Regions from separate parts of the Bradyrhizobium sp. th-b2 genome, predicted to be linked through region 1. Evidence: predicted binding sites of a transcription regulator. Region 1 holds the regulator's gene; each other region holds the start of a gene.

What was found. The regulator LexA, encoded in region 1, represses DNA repair genes until DNA is damaged. The targets are predictions, from matches to a motif close to TGTTCNNNNTGTGTTCNG.
Region 2: a site for LexA is predicted at 567-584, ahead of K359_RS0130200 (single-stranded DNA-binding protein). Genes of this name have one in related genera too.
Region 3: a site for LexA is predicted at 3,009-3,026, ahead of K359_RS0126070 (ribonuclease T2). Genes of this name have one in related genera too.
Region 4: a site for LexA is predicted at 4,917-4,934, ahead of uvrA (excinuclease ABC subunit UvrA). Genes of this name have one in related genera too.

What each region holds. Positions count from the first base shown of each region.
Region 1 is NZ_AUGA01000015.1:101,854-107,854, reverse strand. Features, by position in the region: gene glp (gephyrin-like molybdotransferase Glp) at 1-537, shown strand, start outside; gene lexA (transcriptional repressor LexA) at 771-1,475, shown strand; gene K359_RS0119285 (hypothetical protein) at 1,819-2,247, shown strand; gene K359_RS0119280 (hypothetical protein) at 2,410-2,637, shown strand; gene K359_RS0119275 (ComEC/Rec2 family competence protein) at 2,634-4,919, opposite strand; gene K359_RS0119270 (IS1595 family transposase) at 5,040-5,972, shown strand; gene K359_RS61320 (hypothetical protein) at 5,984-6,001, shown strand, end outside.
Region 2 is NZ_AUGA01000029.1:39,881-45,881, reverse strand. Features, by position in the region: gene K359_RS0130205 (outer membrane protein) at 1-304, opposite strand, end outside; gene K359_RS0130200 (single-stranded DNA-binding protein) at 759-1,244, shown strand; gene K359_RS0130195 (DUF2306 domain-containing protein) at 1,497-1,895, shown strand; gene gyrA (DNA gyrase subunit A) at 2,109-4,838, shown strand; gene K359_RS0130185 (hypothetical protein) at 5,246-5,431, opposite strand; gene K359_RS0130180 (transglutaminase family protein) at 5,694-6,001, shown strand, end outside.
Region 3 is NZ_AUGA01000023.1:31,490-37,490, forward strand. Features, by position in the region: gene K359_RS0126055 (outer membrane protein) at 1-412, shown strand, start outside; gene K359_RS0126060 (cold-shock protein) at 685-897, opposite strand; gene K359_RS0126065 (23S rRNA (adenine(2030)-N(6))-methyltransferase RlmJ) at 1,158-2,018, opposite strand; gene K359_RS0126070 (ribonuclease T2) at 2,279-2,965, opposite strand; gene K359_RS0126075 (hypothetical protein) at 3,080-3,574, opposite strand; gene K359_RS0126080 (hypothetical protein) at 3,739-4,038, shown strand; gene K359_RS0126085 (DUF3617 family protein) at 4,083-4,613, shown strand; gene K359_RS61560 (hypothetical protein) at 4,567-5,073, opposite strand; gene K359_RS0126090 (TonB-dependent siderophore receptor) at 5,563-6,001, shown strand, end outside.
Region 4 is NZ_AUGA01000029.1:46,371-52,371, reverse strand. Features, by position in the region: gene K359_RS0130230 (cytochrome D1 domain-containing protein) at 1-370, shown strand, start outside; gene K359_RS0130225 (PRC-barrel domain-containing protein) at 716-1,039, shown strand; gene K359_RS0130220 (tol-pal system YbgF family protein) at 1,160-1,795, opposite strand; gene uvrA (excinuclease ABC subunit UvrA) at 1,846-4,830, opposite strand; gene K359_RS0130210 (outer membrane protein) at 5,086-5,745, opposite strand.

The sequences.
Region 1 (6,001 bases):
GTGGCAGCGACCACCGCCGGCATCCGCCGGGCGCGCGAGACCGGCGCCGACATCCTGATCACCACCGGCGGCGCCTCGGTCGGCGACCACGATCTGGTCAAGCAGTCGCTGGAGGCCGAGGGCGTCGCGATGGCGTTCTGGCGGATCGCGATGCGGCCCGGCAAGCCGATGATGCACGGCCGGCTCGGGGCCATGCGGGTGATCGGCCTGCCCGGCAATCCGGTATCGTCCTATGTCTGCGCCTTCCTGTTTCTGGTGCCGTTGATTCGGGCTTTGAGCGGCCGGAACACGATCCATCATGTCCGCACGACCGCCCTGCTCGGCCGCGACCTCGCCGCCAACGACCAGCGCGAGGACTATCTGCGCGCGCGTCTCGAGGAGCGCGAGGACGGCGCGCCGATCGCGACTCCGGTGATGCAGCAGGATTCTTCGCTGCTCGGGAATCTCGCTGCGGCACGGGCACTTCTGGTGCGTCCGCCGTTCGCCCCCGCCGCCGCCAAGGGCAGTGAATGCGAGATCCTGATGCTGCCTGAGTGAGGTTTTCGCGGGCTAGCCGATTGCGCGCCGTCCTGATGCGTTCACCGGAAATTAAGTGGTTGCGGAACACATATCGAACATATAGTGTCCGTTCATGATTTGTTTCGAGTGCTGGTGTCTACAATCGGGAAGCCGCCAGGGAGCATTGCGCTCCCGAGATCAGGCCCCGTCTGAAGGCCCCAACTGAAGAGTCTCGGAATCGAACGACGCTACCAACCGGGGGAATACTCGAGATGCTCACGCGCAAACAGTACGAACTTCTGCGTTTCATCAATGAACGTCTGAAAGAGGCCGGCGTGCCGCCCTCCTTCGACGAGATGAAGGATGCGCTCGACCTGCGCTCGAAGTCCGGTATCCACCGCCTGATCACTGCGCTGGAGGAGCGCGGCTTCATCCGCCGCCTGCCCAACCGCGCCCGCGCCATCGAGGTCATCAAGCTGCCCGAGCTGTCGGCCGGCGGCGGCAACGGCCGCCGTGGCTTCACGCCAAGCGTCATCGAGGGCACCCTCGGCAAGCGCAGCAGCACGCCGCCGATCGCCGAGGACGACGGCAACCGTCCGGTCGCCGTCCCGGTGATGGGCCGGATCGCGGCCGGTACGCCGATCGAGGCGCTGCAGACCCGCAGCCACACCATCAGCGTGCCGCCCGACATGCTCGGCTCCGGCGAGCATTATGCGCTTGAGGTACGCGGCGACTCGATGGTCGACGCCGGCATCCTCGACGGCGATATGGCGCTGATCCAGCGCAACGACGTCGCCAACACCGGCGACATCGTGGTGGCGCTGATCGACGAGGAGGAAGCCACCCTGAAGCGCTTCCGCCGCCGCGGTGCATCGATCGCGCTCGAGCCGGCCAACACTGCCTATGAAGTGCGCATCCTGCCGCCGAACCGGGTCCGCATCCAGGGCAAGCTGATCGGGCTGTATCGCAAATACTGACGGCGGCGGAGCATGATCCGGAAAAGTGCGAAGCGGTTTTCCGAAAAGACCATGCTCGAACAGACATATGGAGCGGGATGACGATTTGAAGAAAAAGTCGTCCCGATCCAGGAACGAGCAACAGATCGGATCGTTCCTTGGAAGATAGCGCAGCGTGCGGACCAGCTTGGATGCGCCCCGATACCTCTCGCGCAGTGTAGCGCGTTTGTGATTGAGGCGTTCGACGGCCAGTCGTACAATCGCCCAGAAACGAGCAGACACTCGTTTGCTATCGTCCACTCTGGTAGAGGCCTGCGCCTCAGGGAGAGGCACGGGTCGCTACCTCGAAAAGAGGAGCCATCCGATGTGTGACTATAGTCTGCACGCCGTGGCATCGCGCCCCGCCATTGTCGGAGAGACGCTGATCACCACGACTTTCCGCGGCACGTCGACCCGCGGCTTTGCTTCGGAGAACGATCCCACTGTCGCGGTCTGCATGCTGCCGGGCACCGAGCTCGCTTTCGCCGAGAACGTTCGCTACGACAGCCGCTGGATCTGGACCAAGACGATGAATTTCCGCGTCGGCGTGTTCAACGAAGTCGAGCCCGACGTGCCCGATCGCCATCATGATGCGGTCGAATTCCCCGACGGCAGCCATGTTCTGGTAACCCAGCTCGTCGAGGGACAGCGCGTCAGCGTGCTGCAGTTGCCGGCACTGCATCCGCAGGTCGAGCACAAGCCGAAGGTTGTGGAGCGGCGCCCCTCCGCATTCGCGTCGCTGTTTTTGGGTTGAGCGCATCGTCGCCGCGGAATGAGCCATTCGGCGGCGGATGACCTTAAGCGATTTCGAGCGACCCCGGATTTCCGCTTCCGGGGCGCATGAGGAGATTTGCATCGGCGAGCGCCTTGGCGCATCATCGCGTACGGAAGACGTGCACTCACGGAAACCTGCGCAGTGGTCGACAAGGTCACATGGCAAAAGGCTGGACGCGTCACCGAGCCGGGCCGCTACTTGTTCCGGTTCGGCTGGCTGACAGTGACGGCCGATGATCTCAAGGTCTGGGAGCAGTTTCCCGAGGCCGTCTTCACCCTCGTCAAGAAGCCCGACGCCGGCCCCGATTCCGACGAGTACCATCTCGGCCTGTTCGAGCTGCCGACCGGCACCTCGCCCGGCAACGGCTAATCATCCCCCTGCAGGTCGGTCTCGGCCGGTGTCGCATCGACTGCGGGCCGCGGCGCGGCGGCGGGTGTACGGAGGACCGTCTCGCTCTCGCCGTCACCGGGAACCGCCGGCGACCACGGCCGGTCGATCCCGCCGGGCTTCACCGCATCGATGGCGTAGCCGTCCCTGTTTCGCCGTAGCACCAGCGCACCGTGGCGCCGCAGCCGCTCGGCATCGATCACCGAGGCCGCGCAGCCCTGCGGCGCCGGCCGCGCGGTGACGATCAGCGCCGCCCGCTCGCAATCGTCGGCCAGCGCCTCCGGCCGCATCGCCAGTGCGACGAAGGCACCGCCCGGACCCTGGGTCGCGCAGCCGCCCGGATCGCAGGAGACGCCCTCGCCGAGCGACGCATCGGCGGCGGTCCGCGCATCGGCATCCGCCGCCAGCCATTCCTTGACCAGGAAGGCATCCTTCGCGCTATGCATCAGATGCAGCCGCCCGTCGCCGCCGCGTACCGCGACGTTCCGGCCGTCGGCGGAAATCAGGACGTCAGGCAGCGGCACCCTCACCGCCCAGACTGTGGCCACTACCAGCAGCACCGCGCCGGACCAGCGCAGCGGCGTGCGCAGCAGTCCGAGCAGGATGATGCCCGCGCTTGCGACGATCAGCGGCCCGATGCCGAACGCCGCCATCCGCCCCACCGCGCCAGGCAGCGCGGCGACCCATTGCGTCACCAAAATCATCCAGTCGATGCCAAAGCCCATGATCGCCCAGAACACGCCATCAAAGCCGAACGGCATGGCGAGGAGGCCGAGCAGGCCCGCCGGCATCACGATCGCCGACACCACCGGCATCGCCGCGAGGTTGGCGAGCAGCCCGTAAGGCGTCACGCGATGGAAATGGAACGCGGCGTAGGGGGTCGTCGCCAGCCCCGCCACCAGCGAGGCCAGCATCAGCATCGTGAGCTCGCGCCCTCCCCACAGCGCGACCCGCGCGGTCGCCGAATGGTCGGGCGAGGCCAACAGGTTCGGCAGCCCGATCTGCACCAGCGCCACCAGCCCGAGCGTTGCGGCAAACGACATCTGGAAGCTCGGATGCACCAGCGCCTCCGGCGCGATCACGAGCACGATCAGCGCCGCCACCGCCAGGGTGCGAAAGGTGATCGCGCGGCGGTCGACCATCACCGCGATCAGCACCACCGCCGTCATGAGGAACGATCGCTGCGTCGCGACCTCGGCTCCCGACAGCAGAAGATAGAACGCCGCGGCGACGAGCGCGGCCGCGGCCGCCCATTTCTTGATCGGATGTGCCGCCGTGAGCATTGGGAACAGCGCGAGCAGCGCGCGCACCGCGAAGAACACCACGCCCGCGACCACGGCCATGTGGTAGCCGGAGATCGACAGCACGTGGCCGAGCCCCGAGATGAACATCGCATCATTGACCGGCGTCGAGATCGCGTCGCGCCGGCCGGTCAGCAGCGCGGTCGCGATCGCGCGCTGGTCGCCGTCGAGCGTGGTGCGGATGCGCGCATCGATGGCGTCGCGCAGGCCTTGCATGAAGGCGGCATAGCGCAGCGCCAAGCCGCCGGCCGCCGACGGTTCCCTGGTCTTGACTGCGCCCATCACGAAGCCGGAGGCGCCGATGCCCTGGAAATATAGGTCGCGGCCGAAATCATAGGAGCCCGGACGCTGCGGCCCGAGCGGCGGCATCAGCCGTGCCTTCAATTCGACGAAGCTGCCGACATCGGGCGCGGTGCCCTTCTTCACCGAAAGCCTGACGCGCTCGAGCTTCGTCATGTCGCGCGGGCTCTCCATCGAGACCACGCGCAGCACGAAGCGATCGGTCTTCTCGCGGATATCGCGCGTCTCGACGAAGCCGGTCAGCGCCACCGAGAACATCGGCCGCGCCAGCACGCCATGGGCGATCCGCGCCGTCTTCCACGTCGCTGTCGCAAAGCCCGCCGCGACCGCAGCCAGCATCACGATGGCGGGAAACACGCTCCGCCGCCGCAGCAGCAGCGCCAGCAGGCAGAGCGCAATTGCGACGGCGGCCGCGACCGACAGCACCGGCTCGTGCTCGGCCGCGAAATAGAGCGCGATGCCGGTGCCGAACGCCACCGGCACCCACGGCAACAGCCGGCCGGCGCCCGCCTCCGCGCGCGCCCATTGCCGCAATGTCTCGACGAAGGGCCGCCAGATGCTGGCGCGCATCGGGACATAGCCGCCGGCCGGCGCAGCCGCACGCGGCGGCCACGTCCCCGCGTAGCCGCGTCTGCCGCCCGGCGTCGTGCCCTGCTCCGCCATTCCGCTTGCGATCCCTGCCGGGACGAGAAGCTACCGGATGCTGTGACCTCACCGCTGGCGATATTATACTTGACGTACCCAAGCCGTAAATATAGTATTGCGGCATAAGGAGAAAGCGTCATGAAGTCCGTTCTCTCAGCCAAGCATTTCCACGACGAGGAAGCCGCCTACAAATTCGTTGAGGCGCGGCTTTGGCCGAACGGTCCCGTCTGCCCGCATTGCGGCGGCGTAGAGCGCATCTCCAAGATGGGCGGCAAGAGCACCCGCATTGGCACCTACAAGTGCTACCAGTGCCGCAAACCTTTCACCGTGAAGGTCGGCACCATCTTCGAAGCCAGCCACGTCCCCATGCGTCACTGGCTGCAGGCGATCTTCCTGATGACTTCGAGCAAGAAGGGCATCAGCAGCAACCAGCTCCACCGCACCCTTGGCTGCACCCTCAAGACTGCTTGGTTCATCTCGCATCGCATCCGCGAAGCCATGCGCGTCAATGGCCTGATGATGCCGCCCATGGGCAGCGGTGGCGGCGTTGTGGAGGCGGACGAAACCTTTATCGGCTTCGTTGGCGGCGCAAAGACCAGCGTTGCGTGGTCGAACAAGAATATCGTTTTCACTCTGGTTGAGCGTGGCGGCTCTGCGCGCAGCTTCCACGTTGACGGTGTGCGTGCCGCCGACCTCATGCCCATCATCCGCCAGAACCTCAGCCGCGAAGCCCAGCTTCAAACCGATGAAATGAACACATATTCCTATATCGCGAAAAAGGAGGGCATTGACCACGAAGCCGTCAAGCACTCAAAGGACGAATATGTGCGCCGCGAAGGTGACCGGCTTATCACCACCAACACCGTGGAAGGCTACTATTCGATCTTCAAGCGCGGCATGAAGGGCGTCTATCAGCATTGCAAAGAGAAGCATCTGCACCGATATTTGAGCGAATTTGATTTCCGCTACAGCAACCGCATCGCGACCGGATATGACGATCTGGCGCGCGCGGAGAAGGCGTTGAAGGGCGTTCGCGGAAAGCGCCTCACCTATCGAACGACTAATCAGTGAGACCGCACCATATGGCCCCAAAAGCAGGC
Region 2 (6,001 bases), on a different contig from region 1:
CCTGCGCTTCGAGGCCGAACACCCAGGTGCCCGCCTGCCAGCGATAGCCGATCTGACCACCGGCGACGCCGCCCGTCGCATCGTGGCAACCATCCGATCCGATGAAAGTGCCGCCCGGGAGCTGATCCCAGCAATTGTGGCTCGAACCCCAACCGCCGTTGGCGCCGATATAGAAGCCGCTCCAGTCATAGACGGCGGCGATCATCGGCGGCGCCTTGGTATAGGGGCGGGCAGCCAGATCGGCCGCCGCCGCCGGCGCGGCGAACGCAATCAGAGCAACGGTCGCGAGCAAAAACTTCTTCATCATCAATCCCCAGCTTCCCAAATCGGCTTCCAACTGGTCCCGAAGCACGATCTCAGACGCGAGCGCCCGCGCCATGGTTGGAATCTATACGCTGATTCAACCGGAAACGCCGTCTCCCAAATGCAACACTCGCGGAAGAAGTGCCGACCACGCAAGGTGCTGATTTTGTTGCAAGTTTTCTGAGTGATCACTGCGGGGCAACCGCTGATCCCGTGACCGGCGGCCACGCCAACGCCGTCGCCGGCTGCTACGGCAGGTTGTGGCGAACAAAACTGGAACGGTGACGGCGGCGATGCTATATCTCGATCTCAATAATCGTGGATAACCGCGCGACGGCAAAGGCGTCGGGCCGGCGCCGGCGTATAGGGTCATCCACGACGCCTGCAATGTAAGTGGCGAAGGTTGAGAGTGGCGGCCGATGTCCGGCGCCCGGTTTTTGAGTGGAGATGATGCGATGGCGGGAAGCGTGAACAAGGTGATCCTGGTTGGAAACCTCGGCAAGGATCCGGAAATCCGGCGGACGCAGGATGGCCGTCCGATCGCAAATCTGTCGATCGCCACCTCGGAAACCTGGCGCGACAAGGGCACCGGCGAGCGCAAGGAAAAGACCGAGTGGCACCGCGTCGTGATCTTCAACGAAGGTCTCTGCAAGGTCGCCGAGCAGTATCTGAAGAAGGGCGCCAAGGTGTACATCGAGGGTCAGTTGCAGACCCGCAAATGGACCGACCAGAGCGGCGTCGAGAAGTACTCGACCGAGGTCGTGCTGCAGGGCTTCAACTCCAACCTGACGATGCTCGACGGGCGCAGCGGCGGAGGCGGCAGCTTCTCCGATGATGGCGGCAGCGATTTCGGCTCGGCCGGACCGGTCAGCTCGGCGCCGCGCCGTGCAGTCGCCGCAGGCGGCCGCAACAGCGATATGGACGACGACATCCCGTTCTGACGAGATCGCGCCTCCCACATTCTGTCAGGCGTCGCCCTCGTGAAGATCATTTCCCGGGGCGGCGGTACGACGTGCGAGGGAAGTCCTTTGTGTGGACTATGAGGATAATCTCGTATCAATCTGATATTACGTGATTATCGGAAGATGCCTTTGCGGGTTCCCCGTGCTTTGACACAGGCTTATGTGAATGATATTTACATCGGCCTGCGGCGAGCGATGCCTGGCCGCGCGCATCACCCGAGGGCCGCCATCATGAGCCTCGCGCCATTGCTCGACGCTGCGCCTGCGATCCCGTTCCATGCCTTCGCGGCGATGGCCGCCTTCGTGCTCGGCTCGATTCAGCTCGCCGCACCGAAGGGCACGCTGCCGCACCGGACGCTCGGCTGGATCTGGGTGATCCTGATGCTGATCGTCGCAGGGAGCTCGTTCTGGATCCACCAGATCCGGCTGCTGGGCCCATGGAGCCCGATCCACCTGCTGTCGATCTTCTCGCTGGCGATGCTGGTGCTCGGCGTGACGGCCGCGCGAAGCCACAATGTCCGCCGCCACAAGTTCACGATGATCGGCATTTTCTTCGGCGCGCTGGTCATTGCCGGGCTGTTCACCTTCATGCCCGGGCGGATCATGCATGCCGTGATCTTCGGCCAGTAACTGAGCGAAAAAGGGCATTGCGAAGCCGGTTCCGCCTGGTCTTCGCGAGCTCGCATTTTGCTACGCAGAGCAGGCCCGCCAGGAACCTGCAATGTCGCCGGTAAGTGCATGAAAAAACGAAGGGAAAAACGGCTTGCCGGAGCCGCGTAAGGGTGGTTATCAGGCCCTCGATACGCTATATGATTCCCCAACAGAACTGACCGGATTTCCCCTTTGTCCGAACCCGAAGACGACAAGCCCGGCGAGCCGCCGGTGCCCTCAGATATTCGTCCCGTTTCCATTCTCGACGAGATGAAGAAGTCCTACCTCGATTACGCGATGAGCGTGATCGTGTCGCGTGCGCTGCCCGATGCGCGCGACGGGCTGAAGCCGGTGCACCGGCGCATTCTCTACTCGATGCATGAGCAGGGACACACACCGGACAAGAAGTACGTGAAATCGGCGCGCGTCGTCGGCGACGTGATCGGTAAGTATCATCCGCACGGCGACCAGTCGATTTACGATGCGATGGTCCGGATGGCGCAGGACTTCTCGCTGCGCGTGCCGCTGATCGACGGGCAGGGCAATTTCGGCTCGGTCGACGGCGATCCGCCTGCGGCCTATCGATATACCGAGGCCCGGCTGACGAAGGCGGCGCTCGCCGTTCTCGCCGACATCGACATGGACACCGTCGATTTCCAGCCGAACTACGACAATTCCGAGCGGGAGCCGTCAGTTCTGCCGGCCCGGTTCCCGAACCTTCTGGTCAACGGCGCCGGCGGCATCGCAGTCGGCATGGCGACCAACATCCCGCCGCACAATCTCGGCGAGGTCGTCGACGCCTGTGTGGCGCTGATCGACAACCCGGCGCTTTCGATCGACGAGCTCATCAACATCATTCCCGGACCGGATTTCCCAACCGGTGGCGTCATCCTGGGACGCCAGGGCATCCGCTCGGCCTATCACCTCGGCCGCGGCTCGATCGTGATGCGCGGCAAGGTGGCGATCGACACCATCCGCAAGGATCGTGAAGCGATCATCATCACCGAAATTCCCTATCAGGTGAACAAGGCGACGATGGTCGAGCGGATCGCCGACCTGGTGAAAGAGAAGAAGATCGAGGGCATTGGCGATCTGCGCGACGAGTCCGACCGCGACGGCTATCGCGTCGTCATCGAGCTGAAGCGCGAAGCGGTGCCCGATGTGGTGCTCAACCAGCTCTATCGGTTCACGCCGCTGCAGTCGAATTTCCCCGCCAACATGCTGGCGCTGGATTCCGGTCGTCCGCAGACGATGAATCTGAAGGACCTGCTCACCATCTTCGTCGCGTTCCGCGAGCAGGTAGTGACCCGGCGGACCAAATTCCTGCTCGGCAAGGCGCGCGACCGCGCCCACATCCTGGTCGGCCTTGCGATCGCGGTCGCCAATATCGATGAAATGATCCGCGTCATCAGAACCTCGCCCGATCCGAACACCGCGCGCGAGGCCCTGATGTCGCGCGACTGGCCGGCGCGCGATGTCGAAGCGATGATCACGCTGATCGACGATCCCCGGCATCGCATCAACGACGACGGCACGCTCCGGTTGTCGATGGAGCAGGCGAGGGCGATCCTCGACCTGCGGCTGCAGCGACTGACCGCGCTGGGGCGGGACGAGATCTCCGAAGAGCTCGACAAGCTCGCAGCCGAGATCGCCGACTATCTCGACATCCTGCGGTCGCGCGCCCGCGTTCAGGCGATCATCAAGACCGAACTGGCCGAGGTGAAGCAGCAGTTCGCAACCCCGCGCAAGACCGTGATCGTCGAGCAGGAAGACGAGGTCGAGGACGAGGACCTGATCCAGCGCGAGGACATGGTCGTGACGGTGTCGCACGCGGGCTACGTCAAGCGCGTGCCGCTGTCGACCTACCGGGCGCAGCGCCGCGGCGGCAAGGGCCGCGCCGGCATGCAGACCCGCGACGAGGATTTCGTCTCGCGCCTGTTCGTGGCGTCCACCCACACGCCGGTGCTGTTCTTCTCCTCGCGTGGCCAGGTCTACAAGGAGAAGGTCTGGCGGCTGCCGATGGCAGCGCCGAATGCGCGCGGCAAGGCGCTGATCAACATCCTGCCGCTGGAGCAGGGCGAGCGTATCACCACGATCATGCCGCTGCCGGAGGATGAATCCTCCTGGGGCAATCTGGACGTGATGTTCGCGACCACCAGCGGCACCGTTCGCCGCAACAAGCTGTCCGACTTCGTCGACGTCCGCCGCTCCGGCATCATCGCCATGAAGCTCGGGGAGGGCGAGGCAATCGTCGACGTGCAGATCTGCACCGAGCGTGACGACGTGCTGCTGACCGCCGCCGGCGGGCAGTGCATCCGTTTCCCGGTCACCGATGTGCGCGTCTTCACCGGCCGCACCTCGATGGGCGTGCGCGGCATTGCGCTGGCCGAGGCCGACAAGCTGATCTCGCTCGCGATCCTGCGCCATGTCGAAACCACTTCCGACGAGCGCTCGGCGTATCTGAAGATGCGCCGTGCGGTGGCCGGCGAGACCGCGGCCGAGGAGCCGGTCGAGGCGGAAGGTGAGGAGACGGCGAACGACGCGATCCAGCTGTCGCAGGAGCGCTATGCCGAGCTGTCGGCGGCCGAGCAGGTGGTGCTCACGGTCTCCGTCAACGGCTTCGGCAAGCGGACCTCGTCCTACGAGTACCGTACCACCGGCCGCGGCGGCAAAGGCATCGTCGCGATGAGCGTCAACAACCGCAACGGCAATTTGGTGGCGTCGTTCCCGGTCGAGGACGCCGACCAGATCATGCTGGTCACCGACAAGGGCCAGCTGATCCGCTGCCCGGTGGCCGACATCCGCGTCGCCGGCCGCTCGACCCAGGGTGTGATCGTGTTCGACACCGCGGAGGACGAGCACGTCGTCTCGGTCGAGCATATTCCGGAGGAGGAAAACGGCGCGAACGGGAACGGCGAGTAAGGCCGTTCCCGAACGTGGTTCGTTGCATGCGGCTCCAGGTCAGGCCCCGCCGCGGGTTGATTCATCCCTGATTGCCTGGGCGGGCCGGGCTGCGCCTGTGCGTCGCTTCGCCGAGCTTCGGCACTCGCTTCTCCGTTCGACGAAAGCGACCCGCTCAGGGCGTCTGGGAGGCAGATAGCATTGTAAACAGTACGCTATCGCCGTCTCTTTGCGCTGTTTCGCGGGACGTCGCGTAGCCGTGCACGAGCTCCAGGCCGCCTTCGGAAATATGCCATTTCCAGCGCGTTGGCTCGTTCTGCGCAATCACGGTAACCTCAAGGAGGCGAACGCGGCTTTGTTTGGCCATCTTGCCGATATGCGTCCTGGGCGGCCCGTTTGCCAGTGCGGCCAATTTGGTCGCGCAGGGGTTATCTCTTCTTCTTCGGCGGCGGCGGTGGCGGATCGATCTCGGCGATTTTGCGCAGGCAATCGGCTTCGGTGTCATGCGGGCCCGTCACGAATGTTCCGCTGACTTTTGTGGAATACCAGCCCGAAATCACGCCGAGGCGGACGGACTCTTCAGTCTTGACGTGACGAGGCGAGAGATTTTGCATCAAGGTCTTTCGGTGAGCGCGTTCCGAAACTGTGTCGAACGCGCGGAGGAGGCTTTCAACCATCCGACTCGAACATTCGTCGGGTTCGACTCGCGCCGGCAAGCCGCGCCAGTTCGGCAAGCGCCTCCGTTCCTGCGCGCTATCGCAGCAAATAGCCATCATTTTCTCGCGCGATGCGGGTATTTGTCCGATGAGGCAGATCGTGCCTTGTATTCGACCTCTTCGTAGCCATGTCGGTGGTACAAAGAGGGATGCATTTCGAATGAAGCTTCGCGTCGGATTCGAAATGCACTACGAGTTCCCGCAGCCGACGCCCATCATCATGGTGCTGGGCACGCATTTTACGCGCGCCTCCGACATCATCGTCCCCGACCACCTGACCACCACCCCCTCGGTGCCGATCACGCCGTATCGCGACGGATTCGGCAATTGGTGCAGCCGTATCGTTGCGCCGGCCGGTCCGATGCGGCTGGCGGCCGATGGCGTCGTGCGCGACAGCGGCGCGCCTGATCCGGTGTTTGCTTCGGCCGGCCAACACGCGGTCGAGGACCTGCCGTCGGACACGCTGGT
Region 3 (6,001 bases), on a different contig from region 1:
CGTGCAGGCCGGCTACAATTTCCAGAACGGCACCCCCTGGGTGTTCGGTATCGAAGCCGATATCCAGGGCTCCGCAGCGGACGATCGGTTCGCGCCCTGGAAGTTCTCCAATCCGTGGTTCGGCACGGTGCGCGGCCGCGCCGGCTATGCGGTCAACAACGTGCTGTTCTACGCAACCGGCGGTCTCGCCTTCGGCGAGCTGCGCGGCGAAACCTTCGGCATTTCGGAGACGCATACCAATGCGGGCTTCACCGTCGGCGCCGGCGCCGAAATGGGCTTTGCCCCGAACTGGAGCGCCAAGATCGAGTATCTCTACATCGATCTCGCCAGCAGCAACTTCACGATTACCGGCGGCGCGTCGAACGGCTACAGCTTCAGCCTGGTTCGCGCCGGCATCAACTATCACTTCTGAGAACAAGAAAACGTCAGATATCAACTCCCGGCCGCGCCTCGCGCGGTCGGGTTTTTCTTTGTGCTGATGACGTGGACATCATGCGCAGCAGCACGCACGCCACGGCGTTCGCGAAGCCAATCGCGCCGCACGTGTCGGCTATGCGGGCACCGCCAGTCGCGTCCGCATCATGCAGGTGGTCACGCAGCGAGCGCGAGCCCCGCGCCCGGCAGTCAAATCACACGCAACGCTTCATTTGGCGTTCATCACGAGCCGCGCGCCGCGAGCGCTCCTCATGAAACCACCAGGTTGACCGCCTTCGGGCCCTTGCCCTTCTTGTCTGGTTCAACCTCGAACGTAATGCGCTGTCCTTCAGTCAGGTCCTTCAATCCTGCACGCTCGACAGCTGTGATGTGAACGAACACATCGCGGCCGCCATCGTCAGGTTTGATGAAGCCGTAGCCACGCTCTCCGTTGAAGAACTTGACTGTCCCAGTCATGGCCATCGGGAAAACTCCTCCCCCGTATTGCTCCACCGCTACGCGCACGCCGCGTAGCGGTTGACCGACATTCGCTTGTCGGAAGCTTGGCCACCTGAACAGGCCGGTGTCACGCCGCCGGTCTGCCTGGATTTATTTCGGCCTTGTCACTCCGCCGCAACCATTCGCGGAAGCGGAACGTAAAGCCAGTCGTAACAGGATGAGCATAATACGGTTCCGCGCGCGTTGCCTACGATCAATTCGAACTTTTCAGTGGGTGCTGCGGATTAAGCCTTGAGCGTCTCGAGTCTGAAGCGGCCAGCGCCGCCTTGACCGAGCGGCTTCTCGAGTTCGGGCAGGATGATCTTCAGCTCACCTGCCAACGTCCACGGCGGATTCACCATCAAAAGGCCGGTGGATACGAGGCCGCCGTCGGTTTCTTGCGGTGCCACACTGAATTCCAAACGCAAGCATTTGCCGGCAGGCTGGCTTGTTGCTGCCGCTGCGGCAACGCTGTGCGCGAGCTCGTCGGTGGCCCTCCGGGATTTTACGGGGTACCACAAAAGATACGCGCCGGTCGGCCATTTCGCGAACGCTTCAGTGAAAGCACGGGCCAGTCGTTCGAACTCATCCTTTGCCTCGAACGGTGGATCGATCAGCACCAGACCGCGCCGCTCGTTCGGCGGCACGAATGCGGGCAGCGCCGTCCAACCATCGAGATCGACGACGCGCGCCTGCGCATCACGCCGCAACGCATCGATCAGTTGCTTGCGCGCCGTCGGTTCGATCTCGCAGGCGGTGAGGCGGTCTTGGGGCCGCAGCAGCGCACGCGCGATCAACGGCGAACCGGGATAGGATTTCAGTTCACCTCTCGAATTGAATGCCCTGACGATGTCGAGATACGGCGCGATCAGCGGCAGCGCCTTGTCGGAGAGTCGCGCCTGCATCAGCCGCGCGATGCCGGTGAGCCATTCGCCGCTGCGCTGCGCTTCGCTCGATGTCAGGTCATAGAGTCCGGCGCCGGCATGGGTGTCGATGACGCGGAACGGCGCCTGCTTTTCCTGCAGATAGGTCAGCATGCGTACCAGCACGATGTGCTTGATGACATCGGCAAAGCTGCCGGCGTGAAAGGCGTGACGGTAGTTCATGGGATAGCAATTACCACGTCATTGCGGGGGGAGCGACTTTGTCCGCCGAAGTCCGGAAAGCGAAGACGGAAGCAATCCGTCTCACCATGAGAAAGTCATGGATTGCTCCTCGCAATGGCGCGAAGCAATGGGCTGGAGCATTTTCGGTTCTGACTGAAATCAGAACCGGAGCTCCAGCTTCCTGTTTTGACGGGTTGTCTTCACGCGAAGCGGTGCCCATCCCGGATCAAGTCTGGGACAGGTTTTCGCTCAAAAACGCTCTAGCCGCCGCGAACCGGCGGCATCAGCACCTGATCACGGCGACAGGCACGGCGGTCGGTTTCCTCGCAGGAACGGAATTGCAGGTCCTTGCTCAGGCAGATCCGCACCTCGCTGAGCCGCCTGCTGTCGCAGGTCACCGCGATCGCCGAGCTGCTGAGTCCCGGATTGACCTTGATGAACGCCGCCTCCAGCTCGTCGGGCGCGATCGTCTTCGGCTCCGACAATTGCAGGAATTCCTCGGGGATCTTCACCGCAGCGCGGGCCTTGCGGATGGCTTCGAAATAGGCCCGCTCGCCGAGGCCGGAGCAGGTGCCGTGCTTGTCCCACTCGTTGTAGATCAGCCCGGGCGCCGGCATCAGGTCGAGCATCGAGGTCATGATGTTGCGGGCGAGCCGCGGCGAGGGCCGCTGGCAGTATTCCGGAAAGCCCCGCTCATATTGCGGCCATAGGCCGTGGACCACGAAGGAATACGGCCGTCCGCTGCACTGGGCCTGCGCGCCACGGCCATTGTTGCCGCGCTCGCTCGCCGCCTCGCAGAACGAAGGCGACCACGACAGCGACAATACGTAGAAATCGAACTCGCCCGGCGCATTCTGGCGGCGATCCTGGGCCGATGCCCCCACCGCACCGCATAGAACAAAGGCAATCGAAATCAGAAATCGGGAAATTGTGACCAACCGCGGCATCAAACGCTCCCCTCACTCGACCGCCCGGAGCCTAACAGGCCACCGGAACATTTCAAGAACAAAAGCCGCCGTCTGAATGGCGGCGGCTTCTGCTGTCAGCAATCTGGTCGGAGATTAGGGCCGGGCGGCCTTGCAGGACGGGTTGTAGGCCCAGTTGCGGTCGAGCCCGGTCACGCACCATTCGACGCCTGGGCTGAGGCTGAGTGAGTCGCTGACACCGGCAAAACCGCCGTCCTCGATGATCGAATAGTGTACGCCGCGCACCTTGCCGTCGCTCAACATCACGTCGCCCGAGCAATAGCGACGCGGAATATTGTCGGCCTGCCAGGGGCGGAAGGCGGTTTCGTGGATCCGGTTGAAGCCGGTGATCACGAGCGGCGAATTCCAGAAAGTGGCTTCCTTTTCCTGGAATTGCTCGCTGATGACCCTCAGCGCCCTCTCGCAGGGCGCCACATTGCCGTCATAGCGCGGGCCGGACAGCCAGAAATTCAGCTCGAACGGATTGGCGGCCTCGGCCGTACCCCCGAACGCCAGCAGGCCGACCACGAGTGCGGCGCCGAGGCCAAGCTTTTGGCCGAGTTTAGTGCGGGAGTTGAACAGGTTGCGCATGGGAATCCACCCGATGATCCGATGCGCGGACGGTGCCGCGAAGCCCCGGCAAGGTCAAGTGCAGCGCGGCAACACCTGCGGAGAAGTCCACTTCTAGCGACCGGCTCGTTCTTTTCACGGTGGCCGGCGCACTCTATGTTGCTTCAAGCGAAATGGAGTCTGCGATGCGAAGGAAATTGGCCGCGTGCCTGGTTGCCGTTTGCGGGATGCTGGCCGTCGTACCGGCGCGAGCCGATTGGATGCAGCCGGTGCCGCCGTTCAAGGGCAATGATACCGGCGGTATTATCGCCTATACGCTGGCGGTCCAGAGCGACGCCCGGCAGCTCGCTGTCGATCACTGCGCCTCCTACGGCAAGGTGGTGAAGTTCCTTGCGGTGCAGCGCTATCCGGGCGGCTATCTCTCCTTTGCGTGCCGCTGGGTGCCCTACGGCGCGGCTCAGAGGCCGGTGCGCACGCTCTACTGAGCGCGCCGCTCCATTCTCCGATCGTTCAGCCGGGAGCTCACCGCATGACCCGACAGCTTGCCTTGCTTGGTTCGGCTGTTTGCCTTGTCTTGTCCGCCGGCGCCGCAAGTGCCGTCGACCTGCCGACCCGCAAGGCCGGGCTGTGGGAGATGAAAATGCTGCGTACCGGCGGGCCGATGCCGGAAATCACCATGCAGCACTGCACCGACGAGACCACCGACAAGGAAATGAGCGCGGCGGCATCGCCGATGGCCAAGGAAGTCTGCTCCAAGCAGGATATCCAGAAGACCGCGACCGGCTATGTCAGCGATTCCGTCTGCAGCGTCGCCGGCATGACGGTGCAGAGCCACGCCGAGATCGTCGGCGACTTCAATTCCGCCTACATGGTCAAGAGCACCTCGCATTCCGAGGGCGGCGCGGCCGGCACCCGCGACACCACGATGACCATCGAGGCGAAATGGCTTGGCGCCTGCAAGGCCGACCAGAAGCCCGGTGACATCGTCATGCCCGGCGGCATGAAGATGAACGTCAAGGACATGGAAAAGCTGAAGGGCCTGCTGCCCAAGCAGAAGTAGGGCGCAGCGCACTGACGTCGCGCGCCTGAATGTATCGCCTCTCATCTCGAGAGGCTGTGACGCTTTGCACCACCTCCATTGCGAGAAGCTCGCGACAAAATTGCAAAGCAATTTTGCGCTGAAGCGACGACTTGTCCGCCGAAGCTCGGCGAAGGCGGACGCAATCCAATTCGCAGCTTGCTTGTCGAGGAGCGATGGCTGCTTCGCGCAGCCTAACATCGAGCGCACGTTCGCTCGCCCCGTTAGATGCGATGACATGGATAGCGCGCATCACTTGCGAGGTGTTGGCTTTGATCGCGCACAATGCCAAGGGGTTGCAGGACGAAATCAGCATCATTGAACGATCGCTGCGTGCCTCGCGATCGAGCAATCTGAGAGAGCGAAGACGCGCATCGCATTCTTCGCGCTGCAAGTGTGCTGCGACAGCATGTCGTTTTTGAATCGCTCCAGTGTTGCGCATCTTGAATCGTTCCAGTGTTTCGCATCGGGTGCGCTTCAATGGATTCTATTTTGCGCGTGTGGAATTTCGCTCAACCCGCCGATAAAAGTCCGCCCCAATCGATGCCCGCTGAGTTGCGAACGCGCGGCTCGGTCAAGATTTCCTGGGCAGTGTGGGGATTGTTTGGTGGGAATGGCTTCGTCGCGGAGCATGCGCGGCTTGCTCGGATCAACGGCTGCGATCAATGCGGCGTTTCTCGGTTCGGTGTTGCTCGTGCCAGCGGGGGCAAACGTCGCCAACGCTCAGGCGCAAACCAGTGCTCCGCCGAACAATGTAAGCGTGCTCCCTCCGGTGACGGTGAATCAACCTGATGTGGCAACGAAGCGCGGCGCCGTTGCTTCAAGTCAGCGCACCAGGACTTCGCGAACGACTGCTGTAAACCAGCGCCGCAATGCGGCGCCCGTTCAGAGCCAGGCTCCGCGGGCGCAAGGCGCCGGAGGCGCGATCGGCGTGACGACCGGATACGTGGCAACCAACAGCACCGCCGGCACCAAGACCAACACGCCGCTGCTCGAGACGCCGCAATCGCTTTCGGTCGTGACGCAGAAGGAGCTCAGGGATCGCAACGTTCAGACACTCAAGGACGCCGTCAACTACACGCCCGGCGTCACGACCACGGCATTCGGCTATGATCCGCGGTTCGATAGTTTCTACATCCGTGGCTTCGATGCGACCTATACGGGGATCTATCGGGACGGCCTGCGCCAGGGTGGCGGCAACTTCGCCATTCCCAAGATCGAACCCTACGGTCTCGACAGCTTATCAATCCTCCGTGGTCCCGCTTCGGGTCTCTACGGCCTTGGCTCTCCGGGCGGCATCGTGGATGTCACCACGAAGCGGCCGACGTTGACGCCGTTCGGCGAGGTGCAGCTGCAGGCCGGCAATTATG
Region 4 (6,001 bases), on a different contig from region 1:
TACCGCCAATGTCGGCTCCAACGACGTCTCCGTGATCGACATCGCCACCGCGCGTGAAATCGGCCGCGTCCATGTCGGCCTGCGCCCCTATGCCGTGGCGCTGGCGCAGGGCCGCGGTTTCGTCACCGACCAGTATGACGGCAAGGTCAGCGTGTTCGACCTCGCGACCTTGCAGCCGTTGAAGCGGATCAATGTCGGCGATTACCCCGAAGGCATCGAGGCGACGGCGGACGGCAAGCGGATCGTGGTCGCGAACTGGGAGAGCAACACGCTCAGCGTGATCGATGCCGCCGAGCTGAAGGTCGTGGGCGAGATCAAGGTCGGCGACGGGCCAAGGGCGTTTGGGGCGTTTCTCAGAAGGACGGAGTAGGGCGGTGCTGGCGGAGTAATGTACCGATAGCGCTGCGAATTCGGTGCCAGCCGTTTGGCCAATTCACCCAACACGCGTCATGCCCGGGCTTGTCCCGGGCATCCACGTCTTGGCTTCTGCAGCAAGTAAGACGTGGATGGCCGGGACGTAGGCGAGCGGAAGCGACGCCGTCCTTCGGACGGCTATGCCCGGCCATGACGGATGTGGGAACACCGGCGCAACGCTCCTTGATGCCACACGCGATACAGGGCGGGTTTGCCGCACCGCGGTAGACACGATCTCTGCACGCCCGGTGAGCGCCAATGCTATAATCTCGGCCGAACAAGGGAAGACAGGGAGGATGCCATGCATCATACCTTGGTGCCCAGCGACCGCGTCGAGCATGTCTGCGTGTTCGGACGCGACGGCACGAAGCTCGGATCGATCGAGCGGCTGATGCTCGACAAGGTGAGCGGAACAGTGGCCTACGCCGTGATCAAGACCGGCGGCGTGCTGAGTACCCACCACCACTTTCCCGTCAGATGGACCGCGCTGCGATTTGATCCCGAGCGGCAGGCCTTCGAGGCCGAGGTGACGCTGGAGGACCTGCGCACAGGGCCGTCCGAGTTGGACGGCGACGCGTTCGACTGGGGCGACCGCTACACGCACCCGAATTACTGGGCGGTGTAGCGAGAAGCTGAGGTTGTCCGAACGTCGTAGCCCGCATGAGCGAAGCGACATGCGGGATCAGCTGTCATCGTTGACAGCAGGTCCCCGGATATCGCTTCGCTCATCCGGGCTACTTGCTTGCTATACGATCGCGGCAAGTCGTTCCCTGATGTCGCGGTAACTTGACCCTATGACGCCGAGCTTCGGATGATACCGCAGTCCGGATACCTCTTTGTCCGCGGCAGCAAGAGCCGTGCGTGCGGCGTTCCTGGCCGAGTCGGTCAGTCCGCAAGCACTCTGAATGAGGGCGCGGCTGCCGTAGAAGCGGAACGCAGTAACTGGAAACAATGGTGGTTGACTTCCGAACTCATCAAGTATCGCGAGGGCCGTCTCGTAGTAGTTCGAGAGTTCGTTTGTCGCGACGATCCACACAAAATCAAGCCATGCCCATGTCTGATTATTTGGCTTGATGCGCATCGTCTGGATCGCGCGTTCATAGTACGCGAGGGCGCCCTCAATGTCCCCCGACGCGGCAAGACAGTCGGCTTTTGCGGAGAGCGCTTGTACGAATCTGATCGAATCTGAGTAACGATCGATCACGTAGTCGAAATGCTTTATCGCGCTGGCGTAGTATTGAGGACCTGTCTCCAATAGCGTGAAGCCTTGGATAAAGACATACTGCGGCCGATTTTGTTCTCGCGCTTTGCGCAAGCGGTGCCAAAATTCGGTCTGATCTTCTTGCGACCAAGATTGCCTTCGGAACCAGTCAACACCCATAAGACCAAGCCAGAAGTGTTTTGACGCCTTGGGACATCAGGGATCCCAATCTACTCCGCCGCCTCGCTCGCGCTGCTCTTCCTCGGCTTGCTGTTGGCCTTCTTCAGCACCGGCGCCAGGAATTTGCCGGTGTAGCTGCGCGGCGCCTTGACGATGTCCTCGGGCGGGCCCCAGGCGACGATCTCGCCGCCGCCGTCGCCGCCTTCGGGGCCGAGGTCGATCACCCAGTCGGCGGTCTTGATGACCTCGAGATTGTGCTCGATCACCACCACCGTGTTGCCTTGGGCGACCAGCTCGTGCAGCACCTCGAGCAGTTTTGCCACGTCGTGGAAGTGCAGGCCCGTCGTCGGCTCGTCCAGGATGTAGAGCGTGCGGCCGGTGGCGCGCTTTGACAGCTCCTTCGCCAGTTTGACGCGCTGGGCTTCGCCGCCTGAGAGCGTGGTGGCCTGCTGGCCGACATGGATGTAGTCGAGGCCGACGCGGTGCAGGGTCTGGAAGGTCTCGCGCACCCGCGGCACCGCCTTGAAGAATTCGGCGGCTTCCTCGACCGTCATGTCGAGCACGTCGGCGATGCTCTTGCCCTTGAACAGCACCTCCAGCGTCTCGCGGTTGTAGCGCTTGCCCTTGCAGGTGTCGCAGGTGACGTAGACGTCGGGCAGGAAGTGCATCTCGATCTTGATGACGCCGTCGCCCTGGCAGGCTTCGCAGCGGCCGCCCTTGACGTTGAAGGAGAAGCGCCCGGGCTCGTAGCCGCGCGCCTTCGCCTCCGGCAGGCCGGCGAACCATTCGCGGATCGGCGTGAAGGCGCCGGTATAGGTCGCGGGGTTCGAACGCGGCGTGCGGCCGATCGGCGACTGGTCGATGTCGATGATCTTGTCGATGTGCTCGAGGCCCTCGATGCGGTCGTGCGGTGCGGCGCCTTCGCTGGCGTTGTTCAGCTTGCGGGCGATCGCGCGGTACAGCGTATCGATCAGCAATGTCGACTTGCCGCCGCCGGAGACGCCGGTGACGCAGGTGAACAGGCCGAGCGGGATTTCGGCCGAGACGTTCTTCAGATTGTTGCCGCGGGCGTTGATCACCTTGATGGTGCGGCGGTGGTTCGGCGGCCGCCGGTCCGGGATCGCAACCGACAGCTCGCCGGTCAGATATTTGCCCGTCAGCGATTTCGGGTTGCGCATGATCTGGTCGGGCGTGCCTTCGGCCACGATGTGGCCGCCATGCATGCCGGCGCCGGGGCCGATGTCGAGCACGTAGTCGGCAAGCCGAATGGCGTCCTCGTCATGCTCGACCACGATCACGGTGTTGCCGAGGTCGCGGAGCCGCTTCAACGTGTCGAGCAGCCGGGCATTGTCGCGCTGGTGCAGGCCGATCGAGGGTTCGTCCAGCACATAGAGCACGCCTGTCAGCCCCGAACCGATCTGCGACGCCAGGCGGATGCGCTGGCTCTCGCCGCCCGACAGCGTGCCGGAGGAGCGCGACAGCGTCAGGTAATTCAGGCCGACGTCGAGCAGGAAGGTCAGGCGCTCGCGGATCTCCTTGAGAATACGCGCGGCGATTTCGTTCTGCTGCGCGTTCAGTGCCGCCGGCACCGTCTCGAACCATTCGCCGGCGCGCCTGACCGAGAGCTCCGAGATCTCGCCGATATGCTTGCCGCCGATCTTGACGCACAGCGCCTCGGGCTTCAGCCGATAGCCGTTGCAGCCGGCGCAGGGCACGTCGGAGAAATATTTGCCAAGCTCCTCGCGCGCCCACTCGCTCTCGGTCTCGCGGTAGCGGCGGTTGATGTTGGTGATGACGCCCTCGAACGGCTTCTTGGTGTCGTAGGAGCGGACGCCGTCCTCATAGGAGAACTTGATCTCGTCGTCGCCGGAGCCATGCAGCAGCGCGGCCTGCACCTTCTTGGGCAGGTCCTTCCACTTGGTGTCGAGCGTGAACTTGTAGTGCTTGCCGAGCGCGGTCAGGGTCTGGATGTAATAGGGCGAGGAGGATTTCGCCCAGGGCGCGATCGCGCCCTTGCGCAAGGTCAGCTCCTTGTCGGGGATGACGAGGTCCTCGTCGATATGCTGCTCGACGCCAAGGCCGCCGCAGGCAGGACACGCGCCATAGGGGTTGTTGAAGGAAAAGAGTCTGGGTTCGATCTCGGGGATCGTGAAGCCCGAAACCGGACAGGCGAATTTTTCCGAGAACAGGATGCGTTCGGGGCCGCTCTTGTCGTGGATCTTTGCGGTCTTCTTCCTGTCCTCTTTCTTCTCGTCCTGCGCGGCCGCCGGCGCGTCGGCATATTCGATCACGGCGAGGCCCTCGGCGAGCTTCAGTGCTGTCTCGAAGCTCTCCGCGAGGCGCTGCGAAAGGTCGGGGCGCACCACGATGCGGTCGACCACGACGTCGATATCGTGCGGGAATTTCTTGTCGAGCGCCGGCGCCTCCGACAGCTCGTAGAAGGTGCCGTCGATCTTGACGCGCTGAAAACCCTTCTTGAGGTACTCGGCGAGCTCCTTCCTGTACTCGCCCTTGCGGCCGCGCACGACCGGCGCCAGCAGATAGAGGCGGGTGCCTTCCGGCAGCGCCAGCACGCGGTCGACCATCTGCGAGACGATCTGGCTTTCGATCGGCAGCCCCGTGGCTGGCGAATAGGGCACGCCGACGCGCGCCCACAACAGGCGCATGTAGTCGTAGATCTCGGTGACGGTGCCGACCGTGGAGCGCGGGTTCTTCGACGTGGTCTTCTGCTCGATCGAGATCGCAGGAGACAGGCCGTCGATCTGGTCGACGTCGGGCTTCTGCATCATCTCAAGGAATTGCCGCGCATAGGCCGACAGCGACTCGACGTAGCGTCGCTGGCCTTCGGCATAGATGGTGTCGAATGCGAGCGACGACTTGCCGGAGCCGGACAGGCCGGTGAACACCACCAGTCTGTCGCGCGGAATCTCGACGTCGATGTTCTTCAGATTGTGTTCGCGCGCGCCGCGGATCGTGATGGCGCGCGATGAGGAGCCGGCGTTCTGTTGGCGCTTCGCCTTGAGCACTTCATCCATTGCGACAATTCCGGGCGCATGATCGGGCGCCTTTTGGGCGCGCATCGCCGGTGCTGCCGGGACCTTGCGCCGATGGGTGAGAAGACTGGAACGTAGGAAGAACGGCGGCAGATTTCCAGTGCTGAGTCGTCTCCATCAACGGATAGTTTGCCCGATGGCAGCAGCCGTCAGCAGGGCTGGTTCCGGCAACGAAAAAGGCCGGCGTTAGGCGCCGGCCTTCCGTGTGAGGTCGTAGCGAAACGACCAGTCCCTGGCTCAGTACTTGGCGACGATCGGGCCGCCGAAGTGATAGTTCACGCCGAACTGGACGCTGTGCAGGTTGAGGTCGCCGGAGGGCACGCCGAAGTAGTTTTCGCTGCTCAGGCTGCGATACAGGTACTCGCCCTTGATCGACCACTGCGGCGCGATGAAGGCTTCGATGCCAGCGCCGACGGTCCAGCCGGAGTGGAAGTTGCTCTGCGAGGTAGTCAGGCCGAAGCCGCTAAGGATAATCTTGTTGTCGATCCAGGCATAGCCACCGGTGCCGTAGAACAGCACCTTGTCGACCGCGAAGCCGAGGCGGCCGCGCACGGTGCCGAGCGCGTCGATCTTGCTCGTCGCGGTGATGCCAAAGCCGGTGGCGGAGGCATTGACGTCAGCCCAGGCGCCGTCGGCCTCAAGGCCGTACACGATGTTGCTGGCCTGCCAGTTGTAGCCGATGGTGCCGCCACCGAAGCCGCCTTCCATCTTCGGATTGCCGGAATCCTCGCTGGCATAGCCACCGAAGCCGCCGATGTAGAAGCCGGTCCAGTTGTAGATCGCGGCCGGCGGCGGAGCCTTCACGTAGGGGGCGCGTGCAGCCATGTCGGCGGCCATCGCAGGTGCAAAAGTGCTCAGTGCGAGCATGCCGGCCGATGCCAGCAAAACATTCCTGATTTTCAAAGTCCGAGTCCCGTTTTCTTGCCCATTTTCTTGTCCCTCCAAACATTGGAGGGAGCGTCACGGGAATGTTGCGTGACGAGCAAAAGTTTCTACACAGAAATCGCGGAGGTTGTGTAACCGGGAAACCACAATGCACGGAAAACGAGCGCGCGAGGTGCGCACGTACCAATAGGAGAGCCGGCGCGAGGCTGGCTCCGGTCTCCGATGCTATGGACCGGGGCGTTCGGCCGTTCGATCGCGCAAACAAAAA